Regions from separate parts of the Paenibacillus sp. NPDC056579 genome, predicted to be linked through region 3. Evidence: riboswitches for the same ligand, from Rfam matches in the RefSeq annotation. Region 3 holds a riboswitch; each other region holds the start of a gene.
The links. A riboswitch is a leader RNA that binds a small molecule or an ion and turns the genes downstream of it on or off. The one in region 3 is predicted to bind cobalamin.

Region 1 (5,766 bases), on a different contig from region 3:
GGCTATTCGGTACAGCCGCTGGTAAACAATCAGTTCGATGCGGCATTGACCTCCGCCTTTCTGTCGAACGCCGAAGCACAGACCAAATTCATTGAAGCACTCGTTGCAAAAGGCGCTGCGCTCGGCGTCGACGGGTTGAACATGGACTTCGAGAGCTTGGCCGGCAAAGACCGTGCAGCCTATACTGCATTTATTACGAATTTGACGAAAGCAGCGCACGACAAAGGGCTGCTGATCTCCATCGATCTGCCGCGAGGCAGCGTCAAATGGAATGCGCAAACCGCCTATGACCATGAAAAGCTCGGCAATATCGTCGACTACATTATTACAATGACCTACGATCAGCATTGGAAAGGAAGCACGGAAGCCGGTTCCGTAGCGGGATTGCAATGGGTTGAGGAAGGTGTGAAGGAGTTCCTCTCCTACGGCATTTCGCGAGACAAATTGATCATCGGCATTCCGTTCTATGTCCGCGAATGGCAGATAGACGGCTCCGGCAATCTCGTGAGCAACCGGGCGCTCCTGATGAAGGATTTGCCTGCGCTAATTGCGAGTAAGAACGCAACCAAGACATGGGACGCCAACTTCAATCAATACCGTGTGGAATACAGTCAGGACGGGTACAACTATATTTTCTGGCTCGAGGATGAGAGCACGGTGAAGGCGCGTCTTGATATAGCCAAGAAGTACAATTTGGCTGGCGTGGCCGCTTGGAGATTAGGCTACGATTCAGCCGATTTATGGAAGATGATGATTCAGGAAAAATAAGCTAAGAAACCGCAAAATCCCCGTACAACCTGCTAGGTTAAACGGGGATTTTTCTATTTGCTTCCCTACACTCCATGATGATGTATCGCCAGTTCATCGGTCTCTTGCAGCCACTGCTTCAGAGCGTTTACGTCTCTTGGAGGCGTACAGTCCCTACGAAGCCTCTCCGGCAATGAATTCCATATATCAAGAACGATCGGCATTTCCAGGCCCATTGCTTGAAGCTGTCCCTCATCGTTGAATACTTCATAGGGTGTGCCTTCCTTCACACACTGCCCCCGATCCATAACAAGGATCCAATCCGCCCATGCATAGGCCAAGTTCATATCATGCGTAGCCATAACAACCGTGATCCCTTGCCCGTGGATTCGATCCAGCTCCCGAATGAGCTGCTGCTCCGAGCGCCGGTCCAAGTAAGCTGTCGGCTCGTCAAGCAGCACGACCTCTGGTTCTAGCACCAGTACCCCTGCGAGCGCCACCCGTTTCTTCTGCCCGAGACTCAGATGATGAATAGGAGTATCGGCCAGCTCCTCCAGCCCCATCGTCATGAGCATCTGTGCGGTTCGTTCCTGCAATTGCTGCTCGGGCACTCCGGCATTGCGCAAGCCGTAAGAGATATCTTCACGCGGCGTAGTAAGGATCAGCTGCTGCTCCGGATCCTGGAATACGAGTCCTACCTGCTGCCGCAACGTTTTTAACGAATGGCGGTCATAGGACAAAGGTTCGCCCCGCCGGAGCATCGTTCCTTCATCCGGACGATGAATGCCGATAGCTTGCAGGAAGAGCGTCGATTTTCCCGATCCGTTATGCCCGCAGATCGCGGTTTTCTTCCCCGTTGGTATGGCTATATTCAGCTGCCGAAGCGCATGCACACTCGTTCCCGGATAGCTGTAAACCACATCTTGCGATTGTATCGCAGGTAACATCGATTCAAGTTGTATGGATTCTCGCTTCATCGTTTCCCCTTCACCCCCATCGAATCCAGCACTCCAATATGACTAATACTGCTACTCCCATACAGGCTTCCACCTTGTACCGCTCAGGAACAGCCTTTTTTACATAAGGAGGCAGCCGGAGCTCGTCTGTAAAGCCTCTCGAAATCAAACCATTCGTGAGTCCTTGGTACCTTTGCATTGTTTTGACAAACAGCCGGGCTATAAGCGTCGCGGTATCACGGATTTTGCCTGCGAAGCCGGACTGGCCGCCCCGCGATTGCTGCGCTGTATACATATCATGAGCCGTATCGGACAGCAAGAATAGGAACCGGTAGGTAATCATCATGATTTCCAGGACCAGAGTCGGCACTCTTAGTACCTTCATGACCTGGAATAGCTCGGACATCGGCGTCGTAAGAATGACGAAAAAGCTTGCTGACACGCAGGCCATAATGCGGATCAGCAGCTGCCCCGCACTCATCAGGCTCGTCAAATTCATATAGATTGTCCAGTGGGATAACGAAAATAATACGATACCGTGAGCCATTTCATGACCGAAATCCATGTTCCGTACTTCTATTATCAAAGCCGGCAAGCTTCCGATGAAAAACAGGCAAGAAGCGCCCAGCATCAAAGCCACCTGCTTGGCGGGAATGGCCGCATAGCCAATAAGCCAAATCAGCATCCACAGGAAAATAAGCAGCTGAATCCACGGATGCGCCACATAAGCAATAAGCAGAAGAAGAGCTGCGAAGCCGCACTTCCACATGGGAGAAACGGCCCGCAGCTTATTGCCATAAGATAAACGATCGATGGTCTTCATCATTGGGACTTCGACTTGGAGGCCCTTCCCTTGAATAAGCCTATCGTGTATCCGATAAAGCCTGCCCCCAATGCGGCTTGCAGCGCGAACAGCATGCTCTCCGTCTCCGGAGGCGGCTCGAGCAGCGACGAGAACCACGGCTCGTAAGCAGGATGCAGTTCCTTGATCATTTCCTCCGCAGCTCCGTCCGCTCCTCCGAATTCGCCGTTGACGAACAATAGAGGAATGGCGGCGAGCAAGATGACGCCCGTCAGCAGCAATATATTTTTAGTCGTTGTTGTCATTGTTCGCGTGCCCCTTTCATTTTGCGCTGCAATACGGACAATTCATTGGAATTGTAAGACTGGAGCCAGTTCCAGATCAGAACGGTCAGCAGTCCTTCACTGATAGCAAGCGGAATTTGAGTAATAGCAAATATACCGCCAAACTTGATAAACGAAGCCGCTATACCGCCTTGTTCCGCCGGAAACGCCAACGACAATTGAACGGATGTCATAACATACGTGGAGAGGTCAGCCATCGCCGCCGCCATAAAGATGGATAGCTTCTGCTTTCCGGTCGCCCCCATCATCCAACGGTACACGGCGTAACCTACCATCGGTCCCGCAACCGCCATGGAAAAAGCGTTGGCGCCGAGCGTCGTCAAACCGCCGTGAGCCAAGAGCAGCGCTTGAAACAGCAGTACTATGGACCCCAGCACACTCATAGGCAGCGGGCCGAACATGACCGCTCCAAGACCGGTACCGGTCGGATGCGAGCTGCTTCCCGTTACCGAAGGCAGCTTCAGAGCGGACAGCACGAACGTGAAGGCACCGGCCAATCCGAGCATCATCTTAAGCTCCGGAGTTTCTTTCGTAATGCGAATCAGCGAGCGAAGCCCCGTAATAAAAAATGGAATAAATAATACCCACCAAAAAATCGCCCACCCTAAAGGAAGAAACCCTTCCATAATGTGCATTGCGTAAGCGGATTGCGGTTCATTGACCGACAAATACAGCACAAAGCCTGCGACCAGGAGCAACGTGCTCACCCATGTTTTCTTGCGTTTCATTTTTATACCCCTCCTACCTTTGTTCAAACAAAAAAACCAATCCGTGTCGGATTGGTCATGGGTACGTGTCAATAGACGACAAACAAAAAAGGCGTTGTCGCTTCATCGTTCGTACACCTCTCCTTTCCTCGAAGGCAATATGGTGCATCACATCAGGTAGGTCTCCTGGCTCACGGATCGATGTATTCTTTCGCCTTCCCCAAATTGCGTGGCAGCTCGAGTGACGTATTGAAAGAAACTCCCCGTATACAGTGGCGGGACCGCTCGGGATTTGCACCCGATTCCCTGTTACCCTTTGTCTTCACAAAGGCACCTGACGTTTTCGTATGTAGTTGTATTGAAGCCGAATAATCCATATTCGTCGCTGAGACTCAAATTCCTTCTTTATCCGAAAAAATTCCGATCAATCCTGTTCCGGCTGGAGCAGCTCTATAAGCTCCTCTAAATCCGTCGTAGGCGATTGGCAGGCGAAATCTCTACACACATATGCCGTTGCCCGTCCGCCTATGGCTCTTTTATCCTGAACCAGCGGAATCAGCCGCCCGACTTCTTCGCCTTCGGCACCATCGGGCACGAATACGGTAATAGCGTTGGGGCGAAAACCGCTTCTCACTTCCTCGAGCATTTCGGCAATCTCATCCGACCCTTTGCGGCCAGCTATAACGATTTCGCTTGTCGGGCCGTAGGCAAAATCCAAGGCGATCAGAAACATCGAGTGGCCTGCCGGATAGCGCTCAATAGAGCCTGCGAACGCCTCCAGCTGCGTATCGGCAATCCGCGACAGCTTGGCATCGTATGTCAGCTTGGACAGCTTCAATAAGTTCATAGCGGCAACCGAGTTGCCTGAAGGCAATGCACCGTCATAAATTTCCTTATTTCTGGAGATAAGCTGCTCGCCGTCATTCCCGTAGAAATACAGCCCTCCCCGCTCCTCATCCCAAAACAGGTCGATCATCTGGGCGTTCAGTTCAACAGCCAGCTTCAAATAACGGATGTCGAAGGCCGCTTCGTACAGCTCGATCAGCCCCCATACCAGAAAAGCATAGTCATCCACATAACCTGGATACGCCGCTTCTCCATCGCGATAACGGGCTAGCAAGCGTCCGTCTTCTCTTCGCAAGTTGATCGTAATAAATTGGGCCGCTTTGGCGGCAGCCTGCAAATACGATTCGTTGCCCAGAGCCTTGGATGCTTTCGCCAATGCCATAATCATCAGACCGTTCCATGAGGTCAATATTTTATCATCCTTGCCTGGATGAATCCGTTTCTCTCGTGCAGCGAACAGCTGCTGCCTGCAGCGCTCGACACGCTCCTTTAGCTCGTGGAGCGCTAATCCTTTGCGGCTCGCCGCCGTCTCCAAATCCTGATGGATCAAGTTAGGGATGCCGCGTCCTTCAAAATTGCCAGTATCGGTAATATCGAATAAATCGCAGTACCATTCCCCGTCCTCATCCCCCAAAGCTTCAACGATTTCCTTCGGGGACCAGACATAAAACTTGCCTTCCTCGCCTTCGGAATCGGCATCCTCCGCCGAATAAAAGCCCCCATCCGAATCGGTCATATCCTGCAGCACATAAGCGAAAATCTGCTCCGCCACTTCGGCATATTTCTTTTTGCCGGTCAATTGGTAAGCTTCGATGTAAGTCCACGCGAGCAGCGCATTATCGTACAGCATTTTCTCGAAATGCGGCACAAGCCACTTCTCATCCACCGAGTATCGGGAGAAGCCGTATCCGACATGATCATACATGCCGCCGCGATGCATGGAATCCAATGTTTTCTCCACCATCTGCAGTGCCTTCTCGTTTCCCGACCTTTGATAATACCGCATCAGGAAGGAGAGATTGTGCGAGGTCGGAAATTTGGGCTTGTTCCCGAATCCGCCGTATTCCGGATCGAACCTTTGCTCATAAATCTCAAATGCTTGATCCAGCGTCTCGGCGGAGATAGACCCATTGAGATTGGCCAGCATGCTTTTTTCCACTTCCTGTACGATCTGCTCGCCAGTCTCGAGCACCTTGTCCGGATTGTTTCTCCACAAGCTGCCAAGCTGTGTCAACAAATCCATTAAGCCATGACGGCCATATCGTTTGTGCTTCGGAAAATACGTCCCGGCAAAAAACGGTTTTTTGTCCGGAGTCATGACGATCGTAAGCGGCCATCCCCCTTGTCCGGTCAGAGCTTGACAT
Region 2 (5,766 bases), on a different contig from region 3:
TCCTCCTTTTTTAGTGTAAAAAAGGCTCTATTCTTATGAATTGCGCTACTAACCATCTTAGCATTGTGAAAGGGCTTTACGCACCATTACCAAAGATTTATTAAAGTAAACATTTCTTTATTGTTTTCGACAGAATCCACCTTTGACAAGATACATAGTGTATCATAAAGTGGTTTAAGAAGGCAAAACAAATGTTTATAGAGAGAATATTCCATTCGGAGATAGAAGGAGAGCTAGCAATGAACACCAACAACCTGAACAAGTCACCTATTCAATTGGATATACACAAAATTTTGAAGCAGCTGAACATTAACGAGCAGAGCCTTTCTCAATTCGGTCTTCCTTCCCAACAACCGCCTAGCGAAAATGCAAGCGCATCCTCCAGTCAGAAGCTGGTGTCGAGCTTCTCTTGATATAGAATCTCCCCGTCTTATTTCGTGCTTGTTGCAAAACGTTTCACGCGGGACGGCTGAACGCATCCATGGGTGCGCTCGCTCGGCTCAGGGCTTCAGCTTGCAGCATCCTGGCTGCCGCCCGATTTGTATGCAGGCACTTCTTCCGCAGCAGTACGGCTTCCTTTTCCCTATCGTCCTAAGTAACCTGATTTAATAGAAACAGAACCTGGAAGAACAAACAGCGTAGGCTTGGAGGCGGAATGCCCGAACCGAGTCCTCGCTTATTCGGCGTTTTTGTAGGGCTACTTGACCTAGAGCCTTTTTTTGATTATTATTGATACGAAATGTATCACAATTCGACTATCGTATCTGATTACATATAGGACTGAAGTGGAGCTTGGCCAAAAAATGCTTTTGGAGACAATAAGCAAGCAGGGGGGATAAGGATGAAAGTACTAGTCACTGGCGGGGCCGGCTTCATTGGGTCCCACACCGTCGAGTACGCGAAGAAAGCGGGACTGGAAGTTATCGTAGTCGACAATTTCAGTACGGGCAAAGAGCAGTACCTGGATAAAAGCTGCAAGCTGTATAGAGTGGACGTGGCGAGCAAGGAGCTGCGGGATATTTTTGAACTGGAGAAGCCGGACTACTGTATTCACTTGGCTGAGAAAACCGATTTCGATGAAACGATGATGGTCAGGGGGCTTAGCCCTAATCTTCGCGGACTGATCTATTTGCTTGACCTCTGCAAGGAATTCAATATCAAGAAGCTGGTTTACGGTTCTTCTGCTGAAATATACGGAAACACGGAGCTTGTACCTGCGGACGAAACAGCCGCCTGCGTTCCGATGTCGGGAATAGGAATGTCCAAGCTCGCTCCTGAAGAATATATTCGGATGTACGGCGCATTATATGGCCTCAACTATACCATATTGCGTTATGCGAACGTTTACGGCTACCGCCAAAAGCGTTTCGGCTGCGGAGGCGTCATCTCGGCGTTTATGGAAACGTACGTGAACGGGGAAAGGCCGGTCATTTACGGCAAAGGGCTGCAGAGCCGGGATTTCGTATACGTAACCGATGTGGCGGAAGCCAATGTCCGGGCGATCAGCAGGGGGGACGGCGAAACGTATAATATAGGTACGGGACGATCGACCCAGATTGTGGAGCTGTTCGAACTGATGAATGAGCTTGTCAATCAGAAATTAAAGCCCCTATTTGCTCAAGCCCGGCCCGCTGACAGTACCAACGTATGCGTTACCATACAAAAGGCTGAGAAAGAGCTGGGATGGAAGCCGCAGATTCAGCTCAAGGAAGGATTGGCCCAGGTGCTTGGCGACTTTATTTATAACCGGTTCATGGATAAGCTGAACGGCGTGCAGGAGGTCGTGCCCGATATGGTGACGGCAAGCGCCCTGATCCGAAGAATGGGAGTAAAAAAGGCGGCTCGGCGGTTGAAAACGGTAACCTCGTAACAACTGAACGGCCTTTTGATAAGCGCCTATACATAATCAAAGCCTTGTCTTGGATGGACAAGGCTTTTTGCATAAATAAAGATTTGTTTATAATCACGGTTTCGACAAAATGATTGGCGCTTTAAGCGGAACGCCCCCCAGCATGTGACATTATTTTTTGAGAAGTTCCTATATAATATTGAGATATGAACGCTTATGAGACGAGATGGAGAGTGGGTTTACGATGGTAGAGCAAAAGAAGTGCATCGAAATTGACTTAATCCTGGATCAGCTCCAAATTCCCAGAGAAAAATTCGCTGCATGGAGCTCCCTTCAGCAAGCTGCTATTTCACCGGTCGAAGAGGCCTATAAAGAGGAGCAGCCTTCACTGTTTCCGATGTTTCAATGGGAGCTTGGAAAAATGGAGTATTCGAAGTAAAGTATCGATTCTAAAAAAGCGCTTTTATTTGGAAGTACGCTCATACCGGATGAATGCAATAAATCTTCGGGATTCCTCCGGCGTCAGCTCCCTGCCGTCAATGGTAAGGACAAACCTCTCCATAAGAGCTTCATCCGATAATTCCAGGTGACTGATAAATTCTTGTACATCGTTATCTATGGGATGGCTGCTGTCGTCGCTTCGGCCCATTAAAAAGTCGATGGTCACTTGAAAAAAATCGGCGAACTTCTGAATGGTTTCGTAATCCGGCTCCCTGCGGTTGTTCTCGTAATGGGAAAGTGCGGATCGGGTGATGCCTACCTTGCCGGCGAGATCTTCCTGCGTCAAGCGTTGGTCGTTGCGCAGTTTAGCAATTCTATGCCCGTATTTCATATGTAATTTCCACCTTCGCTGGTTCGGTTTGTAAGTACCTATTGGTTGGTATACTGTTCGTGAGAAAAGCTGTTCTTTGCTAGGGTTGCGGCAAAAATTAAGAACTTCGACCCAAAAGTCGAAGGAAAGCAGTACAGGGGATTGATGGTTGCCGGACCGTTATAGACAAATCTTTGTTCAGGGTGATATGATTGCTCTGGACAATCAAATACGGATACGAATGAGGTGCGGATAAGGGGAACTTTATCTGCTTAAAAGGGAAGACCGGTGCAATACCGGCACGGACCCGCCACTGTAAGGAGCGCCAATTTTGGCCAGGCAGCCGATAGCTATACCACTGGAACATACGTTCCGGGAAGGGGATCGGCGCTTTTGCTCTAAGTCAGGAGACCTGCCTATTCGAACAACACTGTTAACCTACGCGGATTTAGGGAGGTGTTAGAGATCGGCTTACCTGTTCTTGGAGATGGCACTGTTGTGCCATTTAATTTCATTGTAGGTCCGGGCTGTCAAAGCATTTCTAACACATTCTGTTGGGGATGCTTTTTTTGTTGCTCCAAAAACGTATGAAGGACGACGGACGGAGCGATTGGAAGCGAAGCTAGAGGGAAGGCAACGGGATATATATCCGTAATATATAGGGAAGGACGTGTGCAGCATGGCGGGAAAACTGCTGATCATCGGCTTCGGGCCGGGAAGCTTCGAGCATATAACGAAACGCGCGCGCGAAGCGATCGAGGAAAGTGAGGTTATTATCGGCTATAACACTTACGTGGATTTGATCCGTGGACTGTTGACCGATCAGGAGATTGTACGGACCGGGATGACGGAGGAGGTCAGCAGAGCGCAGGAAGCCGTAAGACAGGCGGAAGCGGGGAAAAAGGTCGCCGTCATCTCCAGCGGGGATGCCGGCGTGTACGGGATGGCCGGTCTAGTGTATGAAGTGCTCATGGAGAAGGGCTGGCGGCGGGAAGGCGGCGTCGAAGTCGAGATTATCCCGGGCATTTCGGCGATCAACTCTTCGGCATCGCTGCTGGGAGCTCCGGTAATGCACGATGCGTGCACGATCAGCTTAAGCGACCATCTGACCCCTTGGGAGCTAATAGCGAGACGGGTCGAGGCGGCGGCGCAGGCGGATTTCGTCATCGCCCTGTACAATCCGCGAAGCGGCAGAAGGACAAGGCAAATCGTCGAGACGCAGCGGATTCTATTGAAGTACCGTTCGGCCGAGACGCCGGTCGGTATCGTGAAGAGCGCTTATCGCGACAGGCAGCATGTGGTTCTGACGAACCTGCGCGATATGCTTGACCACGATATCGGCATGCTGACGACGGTCATTATCGGAAATGCATCGACGACGGTCTACGACGGCTTGATGATTACTCCGCGCGGGTACCAGCGCAAATATACGCTGGGAGCGGAGGTACAGCCGCTTAAGCCTCACCAGCGGCTGCAGGAGGCGGCAGAGCCTTGGGCGCTGCGCCAGTGGGAAGCCGGCGACGATGAGGACGATTGGGACGAAGAGGAGCCGGACGGTTTCGCGCCGAGCGCAGTGCGTGAAGCAGACCATGGTGGAGCGGCGGCAGCGGCGAGCGCGGTGCGCGAGGCAGAGCGAGGCGGAGCGGCGATTGCGGCGAGCGCGGTGCGTGAAGCAGAGCGAGGCGGAGCGGTGATAGCGGCGAGCGCGGTGCGTGAGGCAGAGCGAGGGGGAGCGGCGATAGCGCCGAGCGCGGTGCGTGAAGCAGAGCGAGGCGGAGCGGTGATAGCGACAAGCGCGGTGCGAGAGGCAGAGCGAGGCGGAGCGGCGAGCCCGCTGTCGCTGGCGATGGAGGCGCTGCGGCTGTCGGACCGCAGCCGTGGCGTAGAGACGGCGGACAGCTATAGCGCGCCGCCGGCCGGGGTGCTGTTCCGCCAGCAGTCGATCTTTGAGCTGGCGGTTAGTCCCGGCGTAGCCGAGAAGAAATTTACGGCACGGCAGATGCTGGCCTTGGCCGATGTCGTAGGCGACAACGGGACGATGGAATATACGCCTCATCATCAAATGATTGTTCGCGTTCCTACGGACAATCCGGACGAAATTACTTCGAAGCTCCGGCAGGAGGGCTTTCTTTTGTCGCCGATTGGCGATGTGGCGCAGGTGAAGGCTTGCGATTTTTGCAACGGTGAAAAGGGCGACGCCATTCCATACGCCGAGGAGCTGAACAAGCGGCTTGGCGGCATGAAGGTGCCGAAGGAGCTGCGGATCGGCTTGAACGGCTGCGGCATGGCATGCTACGGAGCCGTTCAGGAGGATATCGGCATCGTGTATCGCAAGGAGAAGTTCGACTTGTTCCTGGGCGGTAAAACGATTGGGCGCAACGCCCATTCGGGCCAGCCGGTAGCCGAAGGGATCGAGCCTGAACGGCTTATTGAAACTATAGAGAACATTGTGGCGCGTTACATAACCAATGGACATCCGAACGAGAGGTTCCATAAGTTTTTCAAACGGGTGAAGGAAATCGAAGGCTACAGGCATCAGGATATGCCTGCTTTTACAATAGAAAATGCGGTTTGCGGTGATTAAAGAAAAGCGATTGTTCATGGGAGGTTATATAGATGAATGCAGTATTGTTTGTAGGCCACGGCAGTAAGGATGCAGAGGGCAACGAGGAGGTCCGCGAGTTTGTCCGTACGATTGCGGCCGAGCTGGAGCAGCCGTTGGTGGAGACCTGTTTTCTCGAATTCGAATCGCCTACCATTGCGCAGGGCATCGAAAGCTGTGTGAGGAAAGGGGCGACGGAGGTTGCTGTTGTTCCTATTACGTTATTTTCCGCAGGACATGCCAAAATTCATATTCCGGCCGCCATTGACGAGGCCAAGGAGAAATATCCTTCGGTTCGTTTCAAATACGGCAGACCGATCGGAGTTCACGAGCAGGTGCTGGACATTCTCGCCTCTAGGCTGGAAACGGCCGGAGCAGCCAACGGACTGGAGCCGACGACAGGTACTGAGCTGGAGCCGGAACTCGAGCATACCGCCGTCCTTGTCGTCGGACGGGGCAGCAGCGATGCCGACGCGAACAGCGATTTGTTCAAGATTTCGCGTC
Region 3 (5,766 bases):
TGCTGTCCGGAGGACAAATCCAGCGCGCAGCTACGGCCAGAATGATGCTGACGCAGTCGGATCTGTTGCTCTTCGACGATTTATCCAGCGCGCTTGACGTAGAAACCGAGAAGCTGCTGTGGGAACGACTGTTTAAAGAACAGGATGTGACGTGTATCGCAGTGTCTCACCGCAGAGCGGCACTAGCACGCGCGGATCATATTATTGTGATGAAGAACGGCAGGGTCGAGGCCGAGGGTACATTGTCCGAGCTGCTGGCGACATGTACGGAGATGCAGCTATTATGGCAGGGGGAAGAGTCACCGAATGAGGAGGAAACGGAGCGTACCGCGAAAGCATATTAATTTGTGAACCATCGAATAATGGCTCCTTACCCTGTTTATTATGGGATAGGGGTCATTTTTGTTGGTTTGGCGCAATTTCATAAGAACAAACCAATAATGTACAATTGGTGCATTTTATGGTAAAAATAGAATATATGTTCTCGTTGTGCGGGTATTCCGGATACGAATAAATAAAAGGGGGTGGTAATAATGTTAGAAAAGGACATAAGTATAGATCTTGGTTACATAGAGGCTTGGTAATTAATTATCGTTCAATTAACAAATTAATAAATGACATAAAAGTAATTGAAGACCACGTCTATAAAGATAGAATTATCGCAACATTAAGGAAACTTAGCTTGTTTGATCGAGCTGGAAGAATGGAAAGGATTTATATGAGTATTGAACCGATCAAGTACATAGTAGAGAAGTTAATAAATGTAATTGATCAGAGGGAGGAAGAAAAGACAAGGATCATGGCAAGTTCTGCACATAATTATCCATCATTCATTCTGGGGAAGTTTTATTGTAGTTCAATGGAATTCTGGAATCTACATGTTAACTATTACAATAGAGCTTTTCAAAGTGACTTTATGAACGAATGGGAGCATTTATTTAGAGATTTTTATCCTAAGCACGAAAAGTGATAGCTACCCGAAAAAGAATCCGAAAATATTAGCGATTTGTATAAAAAAATACTTACAATAAGAAGCTCTGAGAAAGATGTGTAAGGGCAAGATGATGAGAAATGTTTGACAGCTATTGCCTTACTTAAGCCACAATACGTCTCAGAGCTGAGCAGGTCGAGTTATACACAATCATGATGGGAAATGAATAACACCTGTGAGTTTCTGCCTGTTGAAGGACGTCTTGTATAGTAACAATATTTTTTAATACCAGAAAATTCACCCACGCCCCCGGCAATCGCAGGAATATATTAAAAGAGAGGAAACATTATAGAGCGGGGGGTTATCTTATGCAATCCAATATGATCGTCTTTTGTCATTATTACAATGAAGCGTACATGCTTCAATGGTGGCTAAAGCATCATTATCCATTGTTCGATCACGGTGTCATGATCGATTACGGTTCGACGGATAATTCCAATATGCTGATCCGCCAACTGGCACCGAATTGGGAGATACGAAGATCCCGAAACCCCGTTTTTGATATAGCCGCCTGCGATCAGGAGGTTATGGAATTCGAGCGTGAGTTCACGGGCTGGAAAATGGTTTTGAATACAACCGAATTCCTATGCATTCAGCATAAGTATGCTTTCCTGCATCAATTGAATCAACAAGGCCAATTCATATATAGAACAACAGGCGTTACAATGGCAGACCCATGGGGTGTATATTCTGATCCCAGTCCGGATGCGCCTCTAGTTAAGCAAAGATTTCACGGCATATATCGATATGAAAATATTTTCAGGGATCGATTTATTCACCAATATCCTGATGGCGCTTATGGACCCGGCCGACATCAATCATTCCATCCGAGCGAATCCTATATACCAGGTGCATACATGCTCCATTTCAGATTTAGTCCATGGAACGAGGAAATGATCCGACGCAAGCTGTTTATACAGACAAGGATTCCGCAAAGCGACAAGGATAAGGGATGGGGAGCCCAGCATTTTGTCGACAGGCCTGAATTGGAAAGGGTGTATTACGAAACCGCGGCCAAAGCAGAAGATTTGCGCAATCGTGACGATATGCGTTGGATTTTTTTGTAGGCTGGAGGTTCCAGGTTCCGAAGTGACTCGAAGATTTGTACAAGGCATTTGGCAGAACAGGATTTAGTGGGGGAACTTAGGGTCATATCGCTAGGAATTACAAATCGAGCAAAAAGGAGGCGGCGCCGCATGCGCCGTCCTTTTTTGTCATTAATAAGCCGCCTGCAGCTGTATTGAATGGCACGAAATAAGTACGAACAGGGATGGACGGCAGTGGGCTGAAGTCTATGAGTATATTAAAAATAGGGCTCTCCTATCCATTGACAAGCACCATATATTGATATAAATTATTAAATACCAACTATATATTGTTGTGACAGGTGCTTTTCGTGAAACACTACGAGAAAGCTTAATAGGGAAGACCGGTGAGAAACCGGCGCGGTCCCGCCACTGTAAGAGAGGAGAATCGGTCTTGTATGCCACTGGCTTGGTTGAACAGGCTGGGAAGGCGGATCGATCACGATGACTCTCTAGCCAGGAGACCTGCCTGCTCATTGACACGGCCTGCGGAGAACAGGAAGGTGTCCGTTACGTCTTTAATGAAGTATGTTTCTTTGCATGCTCATTTCAGCGCATTCGTCCCCGTTAGCCGAACGCGCTTTTTTATGTCTGCTTTGTCAGGGACAAGGAAGGGGAAGGAAGACATGTTGATCGCTTACGATTCCAAGACGGGAAATGTGCGCCGTTTTGTGGAGAAGCTGAATATGCGGGTGGTTCAAATTGAGGAAATGATGAAGGTGGATGAACCGTTCATTCTCATCACCTATACTACGGGCTTCGGTCAAGTCCCTCAGAAGGTGCTGTCCTTTCTTCAGAAGAACCATGCGAATCTGATAGGTGTTTCGGCCAGCGGAAATCGGAATTGGGGCGAAGGGTTTGCCCGAAGCGCCGATCTGATCGCCAAATTATATAAGGTTCCGGTATTAAGCAAGTTTGAGCTTTCAGGAACGAAACAAGATGTGGAGAGGTTTAAACAGGAGGTGCATTTGGTTGCTGCATATTGAATTGAACAATTTGTTGCTGCAAAGAGATCCGGACGGCTTTTTTCAATTGGATAAAGATAAGGAAGCTGTTAAGGCATTTATAGAGGAAGTACATAGCAAGAGCGTCCATTTCGCCGATACGACCACGAAAGTGCGCTATATGATAGATAACGATTATTACGAGGACGTATATCAGCAATATTCTCAGGCTGACGTTGAGGAAATTTACGCAATCGCCCATAGCTATCGCTTCGAGTTTCCTTCCTATATGGCGGCATCCAAGTTTTATACCGATTACGCAGTGAAGAGTAATGACCGCGCGCTCTACTTGGAGCACTATCCAGACAGAGTTGCAATTGTAGCCTTGCATCTGGCTCGCGGAGATATGAATACGGCTAGAATGCTGACTACTGCGATGATGGATCAGCGTGTACAGCCGGCGACTCCGACGTTCTTGAATGCGGGTAAGAGCCGTCGCGGAGAGATGGTTTCGTGCTTCTTGCTTGAAATGGACGATTCCCTGAATTCGATCAACTATGTTCTCGGTACCTGCATGCAGCTGTCCAAAATCGGCGGCGGTGTAGCGGTCAACCTGTCCAAGCTGCGCGGCCGCGGAGAACCGATCAAGGACGTGGAAGGCGCGGCCAAAGGCATTATGCCGGTGCTCAAGCTGATGGAAGATGCATTCTCCTATGCCGATCAAATGGGCCAGCGCAGAGGGTCGGGTGCAGCCTATTACAACATCTTCGGATGGGATATTATGGAGCTGCTGGACAGTAAGAAAATCAATGCCGATGAAAAAACACGTCTCAAAACGTTATCGATCGGGCTGATCATACCTAACAAGTTTTATCAGCTGGCGGAGGAAAACAAACCGCTGCATGTTTTTGCTCCTTATTCCGTTTATAAAGCGTATGGAATGCATCTGGATGATATGGATCTTGACGTGATGTACGATCAGCTGCTGGCCGACGAGCGTGTGCGTAAGCAGGTCGTTATGAGCGCGCGCGACATGATGATCAAGATCTCAATGATTCAGCTTGAATCGGGCTATCCTTACATTATGAATAAAAGCAATGCGAACCGCGCTCACCCTTTGAAGCAGCTGGGTGCGATTAAAATGTCGAACCTTTGCACGGAAATTTTCCAGCTGCAGGAGACTTCGAAAATCGCCGATTACGGTCAAGCGGATGTGATTCGGCGCGATATAAGCTGCAATCTTGCTTCCTTGAACATCGTCAACGTGATGGAGCTCGGCAAGGTGAAGGAATCCGTCAAAGAAGGGATTATCGCCTTGACAGCGGTCAGCGATATGACTACCGTCGCCAATGCTCCCGGCGTTGCCAGAGCGAACAAAGAGATGCATTCGGTCGGGCTTGGCGCCATGAATCTGCACGGCTACCTGGCCAAAAATAAAATCTCCTATGAAAGTGAAGAAGCCAAAGATTTTGCACGGACCTTCTTCATGATGATGAATTATTACTCTTTGGAGCAAAGCATGGAGATTGCCAAAGAGCGCGGCGTTACGTTCGCCGGATTCGAGCTTTCGGACTATGCGAACGGGAGCTACTTTGATCGCTATTTAGAAACGGATTATAGACCCGTCACCAATAAGGTAAAAAGCCTGTTCAAGGATATGACGGTTCCGTCTCCATTGGATTGGGCGAACTTGAAGCACGCCGTACAAACCCATGGACTATATCATGCTTATCGCCTTGCTATTGCACCAACACAGAGCATTTCGTATATTCAGAATGCAACATCAAGCGTTATGCCGATAGTGGAGCAGATCGAAACGCGGACTTATGCGAATTCGACTACGTACTATCCGATGCCGTATTTGAGCAGAGATAACTACTTCTTCTATAAATCGGCCTATCAAATGGATCAATTCAAAGTGTTGGATTTAATTGCTGAAATTCAAGCGCACGTGGACCAAGGAATATCCACCGTCCTGCACGTGAATAGCGATGTAACGACGAGACAGCTTGCGAGATACTATATTTATGCAGCGAAAAAAGGACTGAAATCTCTTTATTACACTCGGACTAACCATCTTTCCGTTGAAGAGTGCATCAGTTGTTCCGTATAAGATAAGTTAGCAGGAAAGGGAGTTGCAGCAATGAGTGTTTGGAAAGCCGTGAATTGGAACCGTCCTGATGACGATTTTACGGATACATTCTGGAAACAAAATATTATGCAGTTTTGGACGGATGAGGAGATTCCGTTGTCGGACGACAAAATGTCCTGGCTGACATTGAACGATGCGGAGCGGGACCTGTACATGAAGGTGCTTGGCGGCTTAACTTTGCTCGACACCGTACAAGGCAGCGTGGGAATGCCTAAGATTCTCGAGCTGGTCGACGGATTGCAGCGTAAAGCTGTTCTCGGCTTTATGGGAATGATGGAGCAAATCCATGCGAAGTCCTACAGCAGCATTTTTACCACTTTAGCTTCAACAGAAGAGATTGACAGTATTTTTCAATGGATCGAAAACAACCGTTTCTTGCAAACCAAAGCAGAGACGATATCTCAATACTATAACAACATTCATTCGCGCAAAGATCTATACTTGGCGATGGCAGCTTCCGTACTGCTCGAGAGTTATCTGTTCTACAGCGGCTTCTTTTACCCGCTTTACTTGGCGGGACAGGGAAAAATGACGAGCAGCGGTGAGATCATTAACCTGATTTTGCGTGACGAGAGCATTCACGGCTTGTACGTC

Region 1: another riboswitch for cobalamin. It lies ahead of ACFQ88_RS01180 (energy-coupling factor ABC transporter permease); the one in region 3 lies ahead of nrdI (class Ib ribonucleoside-diphosphate reductase assembly flavoprotein NrdI).
Region 2: another riboswitch for cobalamin. It lies ahead of cobJ (precorrin-3B C(17)-methyltransferase); the one in region 3 lies ahead of nrdI (class Ib ribonucleoside-diphosphate reductase assembly flavoprotein NrdI).

Annotation. Positions count from the first base shown of each region.
Region 1 is NZ_JBHTVD010000001.1:224,579-230,344, reverse strand. It holds gene ACFQ88_RS01200 (glycosyl hydrolase family 18 protein) at 1-768, shown strand, start outside; gene ACFQ88_RS01195 (energy-coupling factor ABC transporter ATP-binding protein) at 834-1,724, opposite strand; gene cbiQ (cobalt ECF transporter T component CbiQ) at 1,735-2,526, opposite strand; gene ACFQ88_RS01185 (energy-coupling factor ABC transporter substrate-binding protein) at 2,526-2,810, opposite strand; gene ACFQ88_RS01180 (energy-coupling factor ABC transporter permease) at 2,807-3,577, opposite strand; cobalamin riboswitch at 3,716-3,909, opposite strand; gene ACFQ88_RS01175 (thioredoxin domain-containing protein) at 3,981-5,766, opposite strand, start outside.
Region 2 is NZ_JBHTVD010000005.1:427,419-433,184, forward strand. It holds gene ACFQ88_RS21605 (hypothetical protein) at 240-413, shown strand; gene ACFQ88_RS21610 (NAD-dependent epimerase/dehydratase family protein) at 842-1,870, shown strand; gene ACFQ88_RS21615 (hypothetical protein) at 2,094-2,288, shown strand; gene ACFQ88_RS21620 (helix-turn-helix domain-containing protein) at 2,313-2,681, opposite strand; cobalamin riboswitch at 2,888-3,093, shown strand; gene cobJ (precorrin-3B C(17)-methyltransferase) at 3,340-5,244, shown strand; gene ACFQ88_RS21630 (sirohydrochlorin chelatase) at 5,277-5,766, shown strand, end outside.
Region 3 is NZ_JBHTVD010000004.1:388,174-393,939, forward strand. It holds gene ACFQ88_RS18625 (ABC transporter ATP-binding protein) at 1-344, shown strand, start outside; gene ACFQ88_RS18630 (glycosyltransferase family 2 protein) at 1,300-2,058, shown strand; cobalamin riboswitch at 2,360-2,563, shown strand; gene nrdI (class Ib ribonucleoside-diphosphate reductase assembly flavoprotein NrdI) at 2,703-3,062, shown strand; gene nrdE (class 1b ribonucleoside-diphosphate reductase subunit alpha) at 3,049-5,133, shown strand; gene nrdF (class 1b ribonucleoside-diphosphate reductase subunit beta) at 5,164-5,766, shown strand, end outside.